DNA from 4 places in the Vreelandella gomseomensis genome. Region 3 is predicted to be linked to each of the others. Evidence: predicted binding sites of a transcription regulator. Region 3 holds the regulator's gene; each other region holds the start of a gene.

Region 1 (4,385 bases), on a different contig from region 3:
CGTGCTGATCAAGCTGGCGTCCACCTGGGAGGGCATTCGCGCCGCCGAGGTGCTCGAGCGCGAAGGCATTCAGTGCAACCTGACGCTGCTGTTCAGCGATGCCCAGGCGCAAGCCTGTTTTGATGCGGGCGTGTTTCTTATCTCGCCCTTCGTGGGGCGCGTGACCGACTGGTACAAGAACGCCACCGGCAATGACTACACACCAGAAAACGACCCGGGTGTTCTGTTCGTGCGTGGTGTTTGTGAACGCGCTAATCAGGGCGGCTACGAGACCGTCGTGATGGGCGCCAGTTTCCGCACCACCGGCCAGGTGCTGGCGTTGGCAGGCTGCCCGCGGCTGACGATTTCCCCGGCCCTTCTCGAAGAGCTGGCATCGGCAGACGGCGAGGTGGCCCCACAGATTGCATCGCCAGGCGGCAACGGTAAGCCGTTTCCCGCGCTCAGCGAAGCCGACTTCCGCTGGGGCCATAATCAGGATCCCATGGCCAACGACAAGCTGGCGGAAGGGATTCGTCGTTTCCACGACGACCAGCTCGAGCTTGAAACGCTGATTGATCAGCGCCTGGGATGAGTCGACGCAGGCCATAACCGCCAGGCACAATGGATTGACATTCAGCGCTCAGGAGCAGGTTGATGGAGTCAGCCCTAACCGCGTTACTCGAATCGTCCGGTTTAACCCCCAAGGGTGGGTTGCAGCCGTTGAGTGGCGGCGATATCGCCGCCGTTTACCAACTGGATACCGACCAGGGAAGCGTCGTCGTCAAGCACGATGAGGCAGATCAGCTGCGCGGCGAAGCCGAAGCCTTGCGGGCGCTAAGAGGGGCGTGCACCCGATTGGTGGTGCCTCAGGTCCTGGGGCTGGCGGACGGCTGGCTGGTGATGGAAGCGCTGGATACGTCCGGCAAGCGCGATGATGCCGCACTGGGCGAAGGCCTGAAAGAGCTGCATTCGAGTGTGGCCGAGCAGCATGGCTGGCACTGGGACAACGCCTGTGGCCGAACCCCTCAGCCCAATGCGCCGCTTGGCGATGGGCGTGCCTTCCAGCGCGAGCGGCGGCTATTGCCGCTCGGTGAGGCCTGCTATCAGCGTGGCCTGATCGACAAGTCGCTTTTCGAGCGCATCGTGCGTCAGGCCCATACGCTTGCAGACTGGCTGCCCAACCGGCCCGCAAGTCTGGTGCACGGCGATCTGTGGTACGGCAATGTGCTTTATACCCCCAGCGGTCCGGCCATCATCGACCCGGCGATCTACCGGCACTACCCGGAAGTCGATATCGCCATGTTGACCCTCTTTGGCTCACTGGATGACACTTTTTTCGAGGCCTACTGGAACGGCGACGCCCCGACCGATTGGCCGAGGCGTGAGGCGTTATTCCAGCTGTATCCGCTGCTCAACCACGTTCTGCTATTTGGCACGAGCTTTCGCAGCGGCGTGGAGCGCAGCATCGCCACGCTTGAGACTTACCAGGACTTGTAGGGCAGGAACTTGCCGTTGAGGGTCAGCAGTACGCGGTCGCCTTTGGGGTCCTCGACCTTATCCACTTCCATGGTGAAATCGATCGCGCTCATGATGCCGTCGCCAAACTGCTCCTGCACCACGTCCTTGAGTGTTTCTCCATACACGCCGACCACTTCATAAAGACGATAGATGAAGGGGTCCTGGGGAATGGCTTCGTCCCACACCTTGGTGGGGAAGGCCACCAGAGCCTCGGCGATGTCGCCATCCACGTCCAGTGTCGTGCAGATCTTCTTGGCGATATCGGGGCTGGCGCTGTTCATGCCGTAGCAGGCCGAGGCCACCCATACCGGCGACATTCCCACGGCGCTGGCAATATCGTCCCAGCTCATTTTCTTGCGCGCTTTGGCGGCAAGCAGGGTGTGGCGCATTTCAAGCTTATCCATGAGGGTTCTCCTCTGAAGTGGAGGGCCGATGGAGCCCTTTGATTGCCGACAGGGCGACGTTCAAGACAGGTTCTTTTTGGGCTGGGTACGCACGTGGGTGGTGTAGAGCACCAGACCTACCAGGGTCAGCCCACCCACCAGGTTACCCAGCACCGTGGGAATTTCGTTCCACATGATGTACTGGTACAGGGTGAAGTCGGCGCCCATCATCAGGCCGATCGGGAACAGGAACATGTTGACCACGGAGTGCTCGAAGCCGAGATAGAAGAACACGATGATCGGCATCCACATGGCCATGATCTTGCCGGAAACCGTGGTGGAAATCGCGGCACCCACTACGCCCATTGAGACCATCCAGTTGCAGAACATGCCCCGCATGAACAGCACGATCCAGCCGGCAAGTCCCGCATCCTGGTAGCCCACGGTGCGGCTTTCACCGACGGACATCATCGTCTGGCCGACGGCGTTGATTTCCTCGGTGCCGCCCATGGTGAAGTTCAGGTAGCCGAAGGTGGCAATGAATAGTGCGCCCCCAAGGTTGCCGAGCCCCACCAATCCCCAGCACTTCAGCATGCGCGGCAGCGTGACGCCGGGGCGTTTGTCGAGCCAGGCGATCGGCACCAGGGTGAATACCCCGGTGAGCAGGTCGTAGCCCATCAGATAGAGCATGACAAAGCCAACGGGGAAGAGCAGGGCGCCAATCAGGAAATTGCCGGTCTGCGTCGCGATGGTGATGGCAAAGATAACCGCCAGTGCGAGGGTCGCCCCGGCCATGAAGGCGCGAATAAGCGTGTCCCGGGTGCCCATATACACCTTGGCTTCACCCTGGTCGACCAGCTTAGTGACGAATTCACTGGGCATTAGATATGACATAGAGAGGTTTTCCTTCGTCATTTCGGTTCATTAACGCCGCGTTAAATAGTCCAGTGCTAATCCTTTGGCCTAATCTGGATATCGCAGGCACTTTCTCGCCTGCAGACGGTTGCATTTGCTATGCCAACTAGCGGATAAAGCGAGTGACTGACTTTTAAATTCCTCTATATCAGTACGTTAAATAGTTCGCCGGCCATCCATAGGGTGTCGGGAGGTGGGCGCTTATATAAGGCTTATACGATGGGCGGCGTAATTCTGCACCATGCAGCGGCGCCTAAATCTGCAAGTGCCCCGTCATAAAGCATCAAGGCCTTCAGGCGGGCAGGCCGCGATCTGGTGGCACTTTTCGTTGGATGACTCGGTGTCTTGGACAGCGGGCATTGCACCCCTTTGGCTCAGGCTTCCCAGGTGCTGGCACCGGGCGTTGAATAATTCTTGTACAAACATTGGCAACCGGGTAGAAGTTAAATTGACGAGATCCGGAGCGAGTGCTAGTTTACATTCATTAATGTATGTTATGTCGCGCTTTGGCGCCATGATTCCCGACGATCCAGCCCCAGCCCATCACGGTGATGGCGGCTGGCCCGTCAAACGCTAGCGTCAAGGAAGACGGCCTGGGATTGTCAAAGGTATTGCTTCCTGCCGCCACTAGAGTATTGGGCTCCACCATGACATCGAGACTATTGGCTATGCCACTTTCAGCATCGCGCAGGTTCCGCCCGCTGGGGCGTGCAGCTGCATTATCCACGTTACTCGTGGTTGCTTCAGGCAGCGCTTTCGCGCAGTGGGAAGGAAGCGTTGGCGCCGGTGTGTTCAGCGTGCCCGAATATCTGGGTAGCGACGACCACGAAACCCGCGCCTGGCCGAGCGTCAGCGTCACCTATGGCGATACCTTCTATGCCAGCGTGCGCGACGGGATCGGCTTGAACCTGTTCCGCCAGGGCAACTGGGAAGTGTCCCCGTTCATCAGCTACCTGTCAGGACGTGACAACGACGGCGAGCTTAGCGGGTTGGACAAAGTGGATGACGCAGCAGCGCTGGGGGTTCGCGCCCGCTATTCAGACGGCCCCTGGGGGCTGGAGGCGGCGACTCGAACCCCGTTGGGCGGCGATATAGACGGCTATGACGCCGAGCTCAAGGCCAGCTGGCAGACCATGCTGTCCGAACAGATGGCCTTTTCCGTGGGCCCGGAGCTGACCTACAGCAGCGACGACTGGACCGAGGATATGTTTGGCATTTCGCCGGTCGAGAGCGCTCGCTCGGGGCTTGCTGTTTATCGACCCAACGATGGCTATTTGCGCATGGGCTTGACCAGCCGTCTGAGCTACTACCTGAGCCGTGACTGGTCGGTCACGGGGCTGATGGGCATCACCCGGTTAACGGGCGACGCTGCTGACAGCCCGATCGTCGACGACGTGGGTAACGAGACGCAGGTCATGGGCGGCGCGCTGATCAACTATCATTTTTAACTGCATTGACCACTTTTAACCGCGATGTTTTATAAGACGTTGCCACCAATCGCTGAGCCACTGCCCCGGACGCCTCGCCGGGAAGGGGCTGATACCGGCGTGGCGCGCAAGGAAACGCTTGAGTGGCACCACCTGCTGGGCA
Region 2 (4,385 bases), on a different contig from region 3:
CTTAAACAGATGCCGGGAAGGGCGGCGTGGGAAATCGCGTCTCCCAGCAGGCTTTGGCGACGCAGCACCGCAAAACAGCCCAGCGGACCGCTGATCAGCCCCAGCAGCGAGGCGCCAATGACGACATTCTGAAAGGTGTAGTCAGATAAAAGCTCAAGCCACACCATAGGTTACTTCACCTTTGAAGTGGCAAACATTAATGATTCATTCTCATTAAGTAGCGCGATTTGGCCGCCGTAAGCCTGGCGCAGGTGATCGATCTTGAACACCTCCTCGGCCTTGCCGCTGGCGATGACGCGCACGTTGAGTAGCAGTAGCCAGTCAAAGTAGGTGCGCACCGTTTGCAGATCGTGGTGTACCACGATCAGCGTCTTACCCGCGTCGCGCAGGCGGCGCAGGATATCGATAATGGCCCGCTCGGTGGTGGCATCGACGCCCGCCATGGGTTCATCAAGAAAGTACACATCGGCCTGCTGCACCAGCGCACGGGCCAGAAATACGCGCTGCTGCTGGCCACCTGAGAGCTGGCTGATCTGGCGCTCAGCCATTGCGCTCATACCGACCATCTCAAGTGCTTCCTGCGCCTCGTGGCGCTCTTTTCGCCCCGGTCTTCTGAGCCAACCTAGACGCCCGTAAAGCCCCATGGTGACCACATCCAGTGCCGTGGTGGGAAAATCCCAGTCAACGCTTGAGCGCTGTGGCACGTAGCCCACCCGTTTACGCTGCGTGGCGTAGGGCCGCCCATGCACCATCACCTCGCCTGACAACGACGGCACCAGCCCAAGCAGGCTTTTGATCAACGTGCTCTTGCCCGCCCCGTTAGGGCCGACAATGCCGGCCATGACACCGGCGGGGATATCCAGATCGATATCCCAAAGCACGGGCTGGTTATGGTAGCTCACCGTCAGGTTTTTAATGCTCAGTGCGGTGTCTGTAAGGTCGGATGTCGCCATGGATGCACTACCTTATCGAATGCTTATTGAGCGAGTTGCCACTCGCTGGCCCAGTCATTCAGTGCCTTTGGCAGCGGGGCCAAGGAACCGCCTAGCGCCTCGACAATGTGCTGGGTGTTACGGTAGATCATGCCCATATAGGTACCATCTACCGTGCCTTCATCGCCCATGGCGTCGGAGTAAAGCTGGCCGCCGATGGTCACATCATGGCCGCGCTGCCTTGCCGCATCGATCACTGCCTGAATGGTGCGCGGGTTGATCGTGCTTTCGATAAATACCGCAGGCACGTTATGGGCAACGACGCTATCTGCCATGCTACGAATATCGGCGATCCCGGTTTCGGTTTCGGTACTGATGCCCTGAATCCCTTCCACCTCAATGTCATAGGCACGGCCAAAGTAGCTGAACGCGTCGTGGGCGGTGACAAGAATACGCTGCGCTTCGGGGATGCGGGCAATGCTCTCTTTAACCCACTCATGCAGGGCTAGCAACTGAGCCTGATAACGCTCGGTATTGGTTTCAATCGTCGTGGCGCAATCAGGGCGTGCCTCGCTAAATGCATCGCTCAGGGTGGGCAGTGTCTGGGCCCATAAAGAGACATCCATCCACAGGTGCGGGTCGACCCCGTAGACATCCTGAGCGGTGATCAACGACGCCGGATCAATGGAAGCGGGCGCCACGGCAAGCGTAGGTGTTCGTGCCGAGAAATTCTCCAGCACACTCCCCAGCTGTCCTTCCAATGAGTAGCCTGAATAGAGAATGTGGTCGGCGCCTCGCAGCAAGGCCACGTCGCTAGCGCTTGCCTGATACAGATGGGGGTCTACGCCGGGGCCCATCATGGCTTCCACGTTAACGCATTCGCCGCCTACTTCCTGCGCTACATCGGCAATCATCCCAATCGTTGCCACCACGTTTAAGGGTGTTTCATCGGCCGTTGCCAACGAACTTAAAGGCAGCGTTGCCAATAGCACCACAGCATGTTTTGTGACCATGACTAGACTCCAGGCTCGGCATGAGGTGGATGGTAGATAAAGCCGTGTATCTTTCGATGGTTTTTCAGTCAAGAAACAAGTATAGCCTTGGCTAATCCTGTGTCGCAATGACCTCAATGTCAAGCGGATAAAAGGCGCATAAAGGGACTGAGGAGGTCTAGGTGGCCGTCAATAGTGGTGAGCTGCGATACATCGCCTAAGCTGACAAGGTGCGAGGGCTGTCCAAGGCACTGATCAAGCAGCATCTGGCGATGTCATTTATCCTCGCCGGCCCAGTGCTTTGAGTTGGGCGGGCATGACGGCGCCTCGGTCGTTGCGACGGTTCAGCACGGCAGAAGGGAAATCCGCATGGCGTGCCATTGTGGTGCTTTAAAAGCTTTGGATGTTCCTTATTGGTGCAATAAACCTTTGATGACCACCTCGGCTTTCCACTGAGATCTCCGCCAGGTCGGGGTGCCACCGCTTTTCACCATTTTGGCGCATAAATTGCAGTGGTTAGTAAAAGGCTGACTGTAAGGACGCGATAGCACCCCATGATTCTATGCGATATCGCCAACCCCCCGGTTGCCTCTGGCCACCGTTTTGATCAGGGCCGCCACTGGGCGGCGTCGCTTGCGTTGCGGTTTGCGCCACGCAGCGGCGCAACGCGCTTGGTTCACGCCCGCCATCAGGGGCCGCTGCGCGTGCAGCGGCCTTTCTATCCAGAAGGTCGCGGTCAGGCATGCCATGTGTATGTGTTGCACCCGCCCGGTGGGCTGGTTAGCGGCGATGCGCTGGTCATCAGCGCCCATGTGGAGAGCGGTGCCCACGCGCTGCTCACCACGCCCGCGGCCAACAAGCTGTATAAAGCCGACAGCCAGGGCGTCGCCTGGACCCAGCGCACGCAACTCGATGTGGAGGACGGCGCCATCCTTGAGTGGCTACCCCAGGAAACCATCGCCTTTGATGGTTCCAGAGGTGAGCAGCATACCCAGATTGACCTTCACGGCAGTGCCCGCTGCCTGGGCTGGGAGGTCATGGCGCTGGGGCGCCCCGCGAGCGACCTGCCGTATCTTACCGGGCGCATCGAGCAGCAGTTTCGTTTGACGCTGGACGGCAGGCCGTTATGGCTCGAGCGTCAGCCGCTCGATCCTGCTCATCCACGTTTTACCGGGCGGTGGGGCCAGGGCGGTGCCACCGTTCAGGCGACGCTGTGGGCGGTGGGGCTCGCCGATACCGGCGAGGCGATAGAGGCGTTGCGCGAGGCGCTGCCCGACCACCCGCGCTGGGCGGTCACCGCTCGCCATGGCGTATTGCTGCTGCGCTACCTGGGCAACGCCCGCAATGAAGCCTGGGCGCTATGCGAACAGGCCTGGGAGGTACTGCGCCCCCGTTGGATCGGGTGCGAGGCCCACACACCGCGAATCTGGCTGACCTGATTTTCAAGGAGGCACCATGGAACTCACCCCAAGAGACAAAGACAAGCTGCTGCTGTTTTCTGCGGCGCAGCTGGCCGAGCGGCGTAAAGCACGCGGCCTGAAGCTCAACTACCCCGAAGCCGTGGCGCTGATCAGCTTCGAGATCATGGAGGGCGCTCGCGATGGCCGTAGCGTGGCCGATTTGATGAGCTTTGGTCGCGAGATTCTCAGCCGCGATGACGTGATGGAGGGGGTGGCCGAGATGGTCGACGAGGTGCAGGTGGAAGCCACTTTCCCCGACGGCACCAAACTCGTGACCGTCCACACCCCGATCAACTAGTTATCAGCACGCAGGAGGCTGCCATGATTCCCGGCCCAATGATTCCAGGACAGTATCAGTTACAAGAAGGTGATATCGAGCTTTGCGCGGGGCGTGAGCGGATCAGCATCGACGTCGCCAATTCCGGCGACCGACCCATTCAGATCGGCTCCCACTACCATTTTGCCGAGGCCAACCCGGCCTTGGTGTTTGATCGTGACAAGGCGCGGGGCTATCGGCTGGACGTCGCAGCTGGCACGGCGATTCGTTTTGAGCCCGGCCAGACCCGCGAAGTCACGCTGATTCCCTTTGTGGGCAAGCGCGAAATTTACGGTTTCCGTGGCGATGTCATGGGCGCGCTGGAAGGAGAGGCAAAATGAAAATCTCACGGCAAGCCTACGCCGATATGTACGGCCCCACGGTTGGCGACCGCGTGCGCCTGGGCGATACCGAGCTGTGGATCGAAGTCGAAAAAGACGCCACCCACTATGGTGATGAAGTGAAATTTGGCGGCGGCAAGGTCATCCGCGACGGCATGGGCCAAAGCCAGCGCGCCGACGACACCGTGATGGATACGGTCATCACCAATGCGCTGATCTTGGACTGGTGGGGCATCGTCAAGGCCGACGTGGGCATTCAAAACGGCCGCATTGCCGCGATTGGCAAAGCCGGTAACCCGGATACCCAGCCGGATGTCGAGATCGTGATTGGCCCCGGCACCGAA
Region 3 (4,385 bases):
GCATCGAGGGGAACGCCGCGCTTGTAGCCAAAGGACTCAAAAGTCAGCGTAAGCTGGTCGCGCCGCTGGTGGGCCACCTGGTCGGTGATGCGTCGGCGCAGGTCGTGGGCCGAAAGCCGAGACGTATCGATGGTCAGATCGGCAAGGTCGCGTATTTGGTGCAGCGTCTGCTCTTCCTGATCGATGGCTTCTTCAAGCGTCAGCGAGCTGTTGCGAGTCAGCGGATGTCGCCGGCGGGTGGCCGAGTAGCGTTCCAGCAGTATGCGGGCATCGGTGGTCAGATACACGATCTGACACTTGATAGTGCGTTGACGCAGTGCCTCGAGAAGCTTGGGCAGCTCGGCGAGGGCCGCAGGCAGGTTGCGCGCATCAATGCTCACCGCCAGATGGGTACGTCCCCCTTGTTCACGCAGCTCATCAATCAGCGCGTCCAGAAGCATGGCTGGCAGGTTATCAATGGCGTAATAGCCTAGATCTTCCAGCGCCTGCAAGGCAATGGATTTGCCTGACCCGGAGCGGCCACTAATGATGACGAGTTGCATGGAAAGCTCTCTTGCTTGCGCTCAAGCGACGTGGGTAATCAGCCAGATGGCGATGTTAACGCATTGTGTGTCCGCCAGGCTCGCCAGCGGGTTACTGGCTGTTAGCCTGGTCGCGTATCTTGGCCGTGATGAGATCCAGCAGCTCCCGTTGGCTCTCGGTTTTGCGAAGCTGCTGGCGCGTGTCGGCATCGTTCATGATCGAGGCGACCTGACCAAGCAGAGCCAGATGGGTATCATCGGCTTCTTCGGGCACCAGCAGGACAAACACCAGATCGACCGGATCGCCGTCGATGGCGTCGAAATCCACCGCTTCGTTGAGCTTTAAAAAGCCTGCGATAGGCGATTCGCAATGCGGGCTGCGGGCATGGGGAATGGCAACGCCGTTGCCGATCCCCGTGCTGCCCAGGCGCTCTCGACCGATCAGCCGGCTGAACACTTCCTGGCTGTCGAGACTGGGGATATTTTGCGCGATAAAGGTGCTGAAAAACTCCAGCACCCGTTTTTTGCTGCCCCCGGGCACGTCGTAAAGTACGCGCTCCGGGGGGAGGATAGTGGCTAACGTCATTGAATTAACGCACGCCTGCGCCCTGGGCGCGGGCTTGTGCTTTTTCCTTGTGCTTGACGAGTTGCCGATCAATTTTGTCCGCCAGTGCATCAATGGCTGCGTACATGTCATTGTCGAGGGCTTCGGCGTGCAAGTCGGCACCGGCGGCGTGCAGCGTACAGGCCGCCTGTTGACGCTCTTTCTCGACCGAGAGCGTGACCTGCACGGTGGTGATGTTGTCGTAATGGCGCTCAACGCGTTCCAGCTTTTCGTTGACATAGTCACGCAAGGCGTCAGTCAGTTCTACATGATGACCGGTAATATTGACTTGCATTGACGTACTCCTTATCCGTCGGACTGTCCTTCGATTGTAACCCTTTTTGCCGTTAAGCAAAGCCCTTGTGACGAGTTTCCGTCTTTCTAACGCAAACGGCGTCGTTCGCTGGAGGACGGGATACCCATGCCTTCGCGATATTTGGCCACGGTACGCCGCGCCACGTGGACACCGGCGTCTTCGAGCAGGGTGACAAGGCGGCTGTCTGACAGGGGTTTGCCGGGCGGCTCTTCCTGGATCAGCTTCTTCAGCCGTGCCCGGATCGCGGTGCTCGAATGGCTGTCGCCGTCCTGGCCGCTGATCTGGCTGGAAAAGAAGTATTTAAGCTCGAAAATGCCCCGCGGCGTGTGGATGAACTTCTGGGTGGTGACCCGAGAAATCGTCGATTCGTGCATCTCGACCGCCTCGGCGATGTCGGCCAGGATCAGCGGCTTCATGGCTTCTTCACCCCGTTCCAGAAAGTCGATCTGGCGGGTGACGATTTCGCGGCCGACGCGTAGCAGGGTGTCGTTGCGGCTGGACAGGCTCTTGATCAGCCAGCGGGCTTCCTGAAGATGGTCCTTGAGAAACTGGTTGTCCTGGCTCTTGTCGGCGCGTTTGATCAGGCTGGCGTAATCGGGCTGAATCCGGAGTTTGGGGAGCGCTTCCGGGTTGAGCTCCAGGTGCCAGCCCTCGCTATCGTGACGAACCACCAGGTCGGGAATCACGTAGCTGTCATCGGTGACGGTGTACTCGCTGCCGGGACGCGGATCCAGGCTCCTGATCAGTTGGATGACCTCATCGAGCTGCGCCTCGTCCAGGCCGAGCCGCCGTTTGAGCAGGCGCTGATCATTCTTGCTCAGGGCTTCCAGGAACTGGCGAACCAGTCGCCGGGCAGGCATCAGCAGCGGGGTGTCGTCGGGCAGGGCGGCAAGCTGCAGCATCAGGCATTCGCGCAGGTCGCGAGCGAACACGCCGGTGGGCTCGAACTGCTGGAGTCGCATGAGGATGCTTTCGACCTCGCGCTGGCTGAGGCCTTCCACGCCCTGGGCGCGCAACCCCTCGCGGATATCGTTGAGCGGTTGGGTCAAGTAGCCGTTCGTATCCAGGGCGTCGATCAGGCTTTCGGCGACCAGCTGCTCGCGGCGGCTCAAATCGGTCATGGCGAGCTGCCACAGAAGATGGCCGTGGAGGCTTTGCCCGGCCGCCTGGCGTTCAAAGTCCGGGCCCTCACTGCTCGAGCTGCCGCTGCCTGCCATGTCTTGGTAGGTATCCGACCAGTCGCTGTCGACGGAGAGCTCCGTGGGGATGCTGTCGGCCCACTCGGTTTCCTCGGGCTCGCTGGTGGCCTGCTCGCTGAACTCGTCTTCCTGCTCGAGCATCGGGTTGGCGTCGAGGGCCTGCTGAATTTCCTGGCGTAAATCGAGCGTGGATAGCTGCAGCAGGGCAATGGCCTGCTGCAGCTGGGGTGTCATGGTGAGCTGGGTGCCGATCCGCAGTTGAAGAGAAGCTTTCATGACCATCTGAGAACCACTCGTTATCGGAAAGCATCCACCCTAGTGTGTGTTGTGTTTTGGTGCAAGTGCAATAAGTATGCCACAGGCAATAAATATGCCATTGACAGCTTTACAGACGGAAATCAGCACCTAGGTAAACGTCGCGCACTTCCTGATTGTCAAGAATAGCGCTTGGCGTGCCGCTGGCGATGATATGGCCGTCGCCCACGATGTAGGCCACGTCGCAGATATCCAGCGTCTCGCGCACGTTGTGGTCGGTAATCAGCACACCGATGTCACGTGCCTTCAAAGCGCGAATGATCGACTTGATATCGCCGACAGAAATAGGGTCGACGCCGGCGAAGGGCTCGTCAAGCAGGATGAACGCGGGCTCGGTGGCCAGCGACCGGGCAATCTCGACGCGGCGGCGCTCGCCGCCGGACAGGCTCATGCCCATGTTATCGCGGATATGGGTGATGTGGAAATCTTCCAGCAGTGCTTCCAGGCGTGCTTCGCGACCGGCGCGGTCGAGGTTCTTGCGCGTTTGAAGGATTGCCATGATGTTGTCGGCGACGGTCAGCTTGCGAAAGATCGACGCCTCCTGGGGGAGGTAGCCAATGCCCGCCTTGGCGCGCTCGTGCATGGGCGCGCGGGAAAGGTCGAGGCTGTCGATGGCGACGCTGCCCGCGTCGGCCTTGACCAGGCCGACGATCATGTAGAACGAGGTGGTTTTGCCCGCGCCATTGGGACCTAGCAACCCCACGATGCTGCCCTGGGATATATCCAGGTTGATGTCTTTGACCACGCGCCGGCGCTTGTAGCTTTTGGCCAGGTGGCGGGCGTGTAGCGTGCGGGTGGCAGGGTCGGCGGCGGCCATCGGGCTCTCCTTACTCTTCGGGCTGCAGCGTCATGCGAATTCGCTGCGGTTCTTGGTTCTCCACGTCGGAACGCGCCTGGACGACCTCCCGGTCGATGAAGTATTCCAGCCGCCCGCCGGTGAAACGGTCGCCTTGCTGGATGATCTCGGCCTGGTCGATCAACTCCACGCGGCGCTCGGCGACGTGATAGATCACCCGGCGTCCCCAGCCTTCCAGCGGGCCTTCCTGATTCTCGGGTTGCTGACGCAAGTAGGCGCGCTCGCCCAGAGCGGTGGCACGCGACAGCTCGCCTGCCTCGTTGCGCTGAATTTCGACTGTGTCGCCCTTGATCAGCATATCGCCCTGGCGAACTTCCACGTCACCGGTATACACCGCCGTGCCGGCGCGCTGGTCGAGATCCAGCCGGTCGGCTTCAACCTCAACCGGTTGCTGGTGATTGTCGGCCGTGGCGTAAAGCGGAACCAGGCAGACGGCGGCCAGGGCCGTGTAAATAAGCGCTTTCATGTGTTATTCCTGTCCAGGTTGCGTCTCGGGAGGGTGGTAGCCTTGCACATTCTCTTCAAGGCGCACTTCCTCGTCGTTGAGCCATGCATCCATCCGTTGCGCCGTCAT
Region 4 (4,385 bases), on a different contig from region 3:
ATGCCGCCCAACGCCAGCGACCACACCACGGCAAACAGTATCCAACCGGTGGCTCCGCGCATATTGACCAGCAGGAAAGGCGTGTAAGTACCGGCAATCAGCAGGTAAATCGCACAGTGGTCGAGCAGCTGAAAGCGCTGCTTCCAGGGATGGTGCGGGACGCTATGATAAAGGGTCGAGGCCGTGTAAAGCAGGACAAGCGTGGTGCCGTAGAGGCTCAGACTGACGATTTTCCAGGGGTCGACGTGAGCGGCCAAGCTCGCCACCACCAGCATGACCACCATACCGACCAGACTGAGTACGGCGCCGACCCCATGGGTAATACTGTGCAGATACTCTTCGACAACGCTGAATTCGCCCGGTGGCTCTGGTCGAGTCGGTTGATGCGGCGCATCACCTAGGGTTTGCATACTGGGCACTCCTGTGTGGCCCGCTTGCCATTACCCCTTGCGCTCAATATCCACGTCGCTGGCCTGGGTAAAGTCGTCCAGGGCCATCATGTGCCCCAGCTTGCCCGCCTTGGTGGAAAGATACTGCTCGTTGTGGGGGTTCAGGCCGGTGGTAATCGATAGGCGCTCAACCACGTTGACGCCGTCGCGGGTCAGGGCATCGACTTTGCGCGGGTTGTTGGTCATCAGCTTGAGCGCGCTGACGCCCAGATGATCGAGCATCGGCACGCATAGGTCATAGCGGCGCATGTCAGCACCAAAACCCAACTGCTCGTTCGCCTCGACCGTATCGGCGCCCTGATCCTGCAGATGGTAGGCACGGATTTTATTCAAAAGACCAATCCCGCGACCTTCCTGCCTTAAGTATAGCAGCACACCGCGGCCTTCTTCAGCGATTCGTTTCAGCGCTTCCTGGAGCTGATAGCCGCAATCGCAGCGCATCGAAAACAGCGAATCGCCCGTCAGGCACTCCGAGTGCACGCGCCCGAGTACCGGTTCATCGCCGGTCACATCGCCCAACGTCAAGGCGATATGATCCTTGCCCGTGGCTTCGTCTTCGAAACCATGCATGGTGAACGTGGCCCAGGGCGTGGGCAGCCGGGAAGCGGCAATGAAGCGTATGGTCACAGGTTACCTCGCTGATTAACCAAACCAGTTAATCACACCAGTGTTGGCAAAGTGGGCAGCTAGTTTAGCAGGAAGCGAAGACCAGCTCACGATTAGGTTAACGGGGAAACGTCGAGAAACTTGTCAGGGTGCGACGATTTTTGCCAACGTTTGCGCCCGCCCGGCGGCCTATCTTCAAGTACAATAGCTCCTCTACAATGCGGGCAAATTTCTCAAGAGCAAGTGTCTATGACTCCCACACCTTTGCAAAACGATCGTTTTCTTCGCGCGCTGGCTCGAAAGCCCGTTGACCGCACTCCGGTGTGGATGATGCGCCAGGCCGGCCGCTACCTGCCGGAATACCGTGCCTGCCGGGCCGACGCCGGCAGTTTCATGGATCTGTGCCGCAACCATGACCTGGCCTGTGAGGTGACGCTTCAGCCGCTTGAGCGCTATCCGCTGGATGCCGCCATTCTGTTTTCGGATATTTTGACCATCCCCGACGCTATGGGGCTGGGGCTTTATTTCGAAACCGGCGAAGGCCCCAAATTCAGAAAGACCGTGCGCACGCCGGAAGAAGTCGCCGCGCTGAGCGTCCCCGACGCCGAGCGCGACCTGGATTACGTGATGCGCGCGGTGTCCACCATTCGGCGCGAGCTGAACGGCCGCATGCCGCTGATCGGCTTCTCGGGGAGCCCCTGGACGCTGGCCACTTACATGGTCGAGGGCAGTTCCAGCAAGGATTTCCGTCACCTGAAGACCATGCTCTACGATACGCCGGACGCCATGCACCAGCTGCTGGACACCCTGGCGCACGCGGTGACCGACTACCTCAACGCGCAGATTCGCGCGGGCGCCCAGGCGGTGCAGATTTTTGATACCTGGGGCGGCGCACTGACCACCCCGGCGTACCTGGAATTCTCGCTGCGCTACATGGAGCAGATTGTTGCCGGGCTGATCCGCGAGCACGACGGGCGCCGCGTGCCGGTCATCCTGTTCACCAAGAACGGCGGCCAGTGGCTCGAACACAGCGCCTGCGCCGGTGCCGATGCCCTGGGGATCGACTGGTCCACCGAGCTTTCCGACGCCCGCGCCCGGGTCGGCCACAAGGTCGCGCTGCAGGGCAACCTGGACCCCAACGTGCTGTTTGCCCGCCCCTCCGCCATTCGCGCCGAAGTGGCCCGCGTGCTGGAAAGCTACGGCCACGGGCCCGGCCACGTGTTTAACCTGGGCCACGGCATCAGCCAGTTTACCGACCCCGATCACGTTACCGCCTTCATGGAGGCGCTGCACGACCTGAGCCCGCAGTATCACCAGGGCATTGCCACTCAATCGAACGCTGCGTGTCCAGGAGCATCGTCATGAGCGAATATCACGCCGACCAGTGGTTTACCGAGGTATTCGACAGCCACGGCAGCGCTTTCGCGCTGAAAGTTTCGGAAAAGCTGCACGATGTGCAAAGCCCTTACCAGCACCTGGAAGTCTACGCCACCGAGACCTACGGCAACCTGATGGTGCTGGACGGCTGCGTGATGCTGACCGACCGGGACAATTTTCTGTATCACGAGATGATTGCCCACCCGGCGCTGTTCACCCATCAGGATCCCAAACGCGTTGTCATTATCGGCGGCGGCGACTGCGGCACCCTCAAGGAAGTGCTGCGCCACCCTGGGGTTGAGCACGTCACCCAGATCGACATCGACGAAGAAGTCACCAAGGCCTCGGAACGCTTTTTCCCGTCGTTAGTCGCCTCGAATGACGACCCGCGCGCCGAGTTGCTGTTCGCCGACGGCGTCAAATGGGTCGACGATGCCGGTGATGAGAGCATCGACGTGCTGATCATCGATTCCACCGACCCGGTGGGCCCCGCCGAAGGGCTGTTCAAGACCGACTTCTTGAAGCGCTGCCACCGCGTCCTGAAACCCGGCGGCGTCATGGTCCAGCAAAGCGAATCACCGCTTTATCACAGCGGCACGATCATTCGCGAGCTACGCCGTGACATGCAGAAAGCGGGCTTTGACAGCGTCGCCACGCTGCCTTTCCCCCAGCCGGTGTATCCGTCTGGCTGGTGGAGCGTCACCCTGGCCGGCAAGGCTACCGATGTTAACGCGTTTCGCGAGCAGGCAGCCGCCAATCACGCCATGCCGCTCGAGTACTACAGCGTTGACGCTCACCGCGGCGCACTAGTGCTTCCCCCTTTCATGCGTAAGGCGTTCGCGGCCGAGTAACCCCGCCAAACGTCCGTTTTAGATGGCCGCCCGCTTTGCCTGCGCCACAACGGTGCAGGCAAAGTCGAGAGCCGTGTTTTTTGCACCTAGACGTTCGTCTCAATGTCGTTGACTAGCGTTGAAAAGCGCTGAATTCCCGCCAGTACCCCTGTTGGCATCTTCCTTGCTAGGTTAGATGGCATGCTTCGGCATGTATAACGATTCCAATTGATTCGAGGGGACATAAATGTTCAATAAAAAACACCTGGCGCTGCTGGCTTCGGCCGGCTCCCTGACGCTTGTAGGCATGTCCACCGCCCAGGCCGATACCCTGGAAGACACCATGGAGCGCGGCGCCGTCCAGTGCGGCGTGAGTGACGGTCTACCGGGCTTCTCCGCGCCGGACGACGATGGCAACTGGCAGGGGATTGACGTTGATGTCTGCCGCGCGGTGGCCGCTGCGGTGCTCGGCGACGCAGACGCCGTTAACTACATCTCACTGAACGCCGTCGAGCGTTTCACGGCGCTTCAGTCAGGCGAAGTCGACGTGCTGTCGCGTAACACCACCTGGACCACCACCCGCGATACCACCCTGGGCCTGAACTTCACCGGCGTGACCTTCTACGACGGCCAGGGCTTCATGGTGTCCCGTGACCTGGGCATTACCGGTGCTGACGAGCTGAACGGTGCCTCTATCTGTATCCAGTCCGGCACCACCACCGAGCTGAACCTGGCCGACTACTTCCGTGCTAACGACATGGAATTCAACCCTATCGTATTTGATACCTCCGAGCAGACCGTGGGTGGCTACCAGGCCGGCCGCTGTGACGTGCTGACGTCTGACACCTCTCAACTGGCCGCCCTGCGCATCCAGTTGGACGATCCTGAGGCGTCGATGATCCTTTCCGACGTTATCTCCAAGGAGCCGCTCGGCCCCGTTGTTCGCCAGGGCGATGACACCTGGTTCAACATCGTGAAGTGGTCGCTGTTCGCGATGATCAACGCGGAAGAATACGGCGTCACCAGTGATAACGTTGACGATATGCTGGCATCCGAAGATCCCAACATCGCACGTTTGCTGGGTGAGGACGGCAACTACGGCGAAGGAATGGGCCTGGAAGCC

What was found. Region 3 encodes sigma-54, which starts transcription at its own class of promoters, with help from an activator protein. Its sites were predicted from a motif close to TGGCACNNNNNTTGCTNT; they were not measured.
Region 1: the regulator sigma-54 is predicted to act here: its motif matches at 2,883-2,900, upstream of QC815_RS16650 (formate/nitrite transporter family protein).
Region 2: the regulator sigma-54 is predicted to act here: its motif matches at 2,421-2,438, upstream of QC815_RS04145 (urease accessory protein UreD).
Region 4: the regulator sigma-54 is predicted to act here: its motif matches at 3,436-3,453, upstream of QC815_RS04330 (amino acid ABC transporter substrate-binding protein).

What each region holds. Positions count from the first base shown of each region.
Region 1 covers NZ_JARWAI010000015.1:53,505-57,889, forward strand. Annotated here, with positions in the region: gene tal (transaldolase) at 1-571, shown strand, start outside; gene QC815_RS16640 (fructosamine kinase family protein) at 634-1,476, shown strand; gene cynS (cyanase) at 1,461-1,901, opposite strand; gene QC815_RS16650 (formate/nitrite transporter family protein) at 1,962-2,774, opposite strand; gene QC815_RS16655 (MipA/OmpV family protein) at 3,464-4,243, shown strand; gene QC815_RS16660 (alpha/beta fold hydrolase) at 4,259-4,385, opposite strand, start outside.
Region 2 covers NZ_JARWAI010000003.1:9,962-14,346, reverse strand. Annotated here, with positions in the region: gene QC815_RS04160 (metal ABC transporter permease) at 1-167, opposite strand, end outside; gene QC815_RS04155 (metal ABC transporter ATP-binding protein) at 171-953, opposite strand; gene QC815_RS04150 (metal ABC transporter solute-binding protein, Zn/Mn family) at 977-1,945, opposite strand; gene QC815_RS04145 (urease accessory protein UreD) at 2,479-3,363, shown strand; gene ureA (urease subunit gamma) at 3,380-3,682, shown strand; gene QC815_RS04135 (urease subunit beta) at 3,721-4,041, shown strand; gene ureC (urease subunit alpha) at 4,038-4,385, shown strand, end outside.
Region 3 covers NZ_JARWAI010000002.1:216,506-220,890, forward strand. Annotated here, with positions in the region: gene rapZ (RNase adapter RapZ) at 1-542, opposite strand, end outside; gene QC815_RS03130 (PTS sugar transporter subunit IIA) at 634-1,107, opposite strand; gene hpf (ribosome hibernation-promoting factor, HPF/YfiA family) at 1,112-1,420, opposite strand; gene QC815_RS03140 (RNA polymerase factor sigma-54) at 1,507-2,922, opposite strand; gene lptB (LPS export ABC transporter ATP-binding protein) at 3,026-3,772, opposite strand; gene lptA (lipopolysaccharide transport periplasmic protein LptA) at 3,783-4,277, opposite strand; gene lptC (LPS export ABC transporter periplasmic protein LptC) at 4,281-4,385, opposite strand, start outside.
Region 4 covers NZ_JARWAI010000003.1:46,541-50,925, forward strand. Annotated here, with positions in the region: gene trhA (PAQR family membrane homeostasis protein TrhA) at 1-410, opposite strand, end outside; gene ribA (GTP cyclohydrolase II) at 441-1,076, opposite strand; gene hemE (uroporphyrinogen decarboxylase) at 1,305-2,420, shown strand; gene speE (polyamine aminopropyltransferase) at 2,417-3,283, shown strand; gene QC815_RS04330 (amino acid ABC transporter substrate-binding protein) at 3,510-4,385, shown strand, end outside.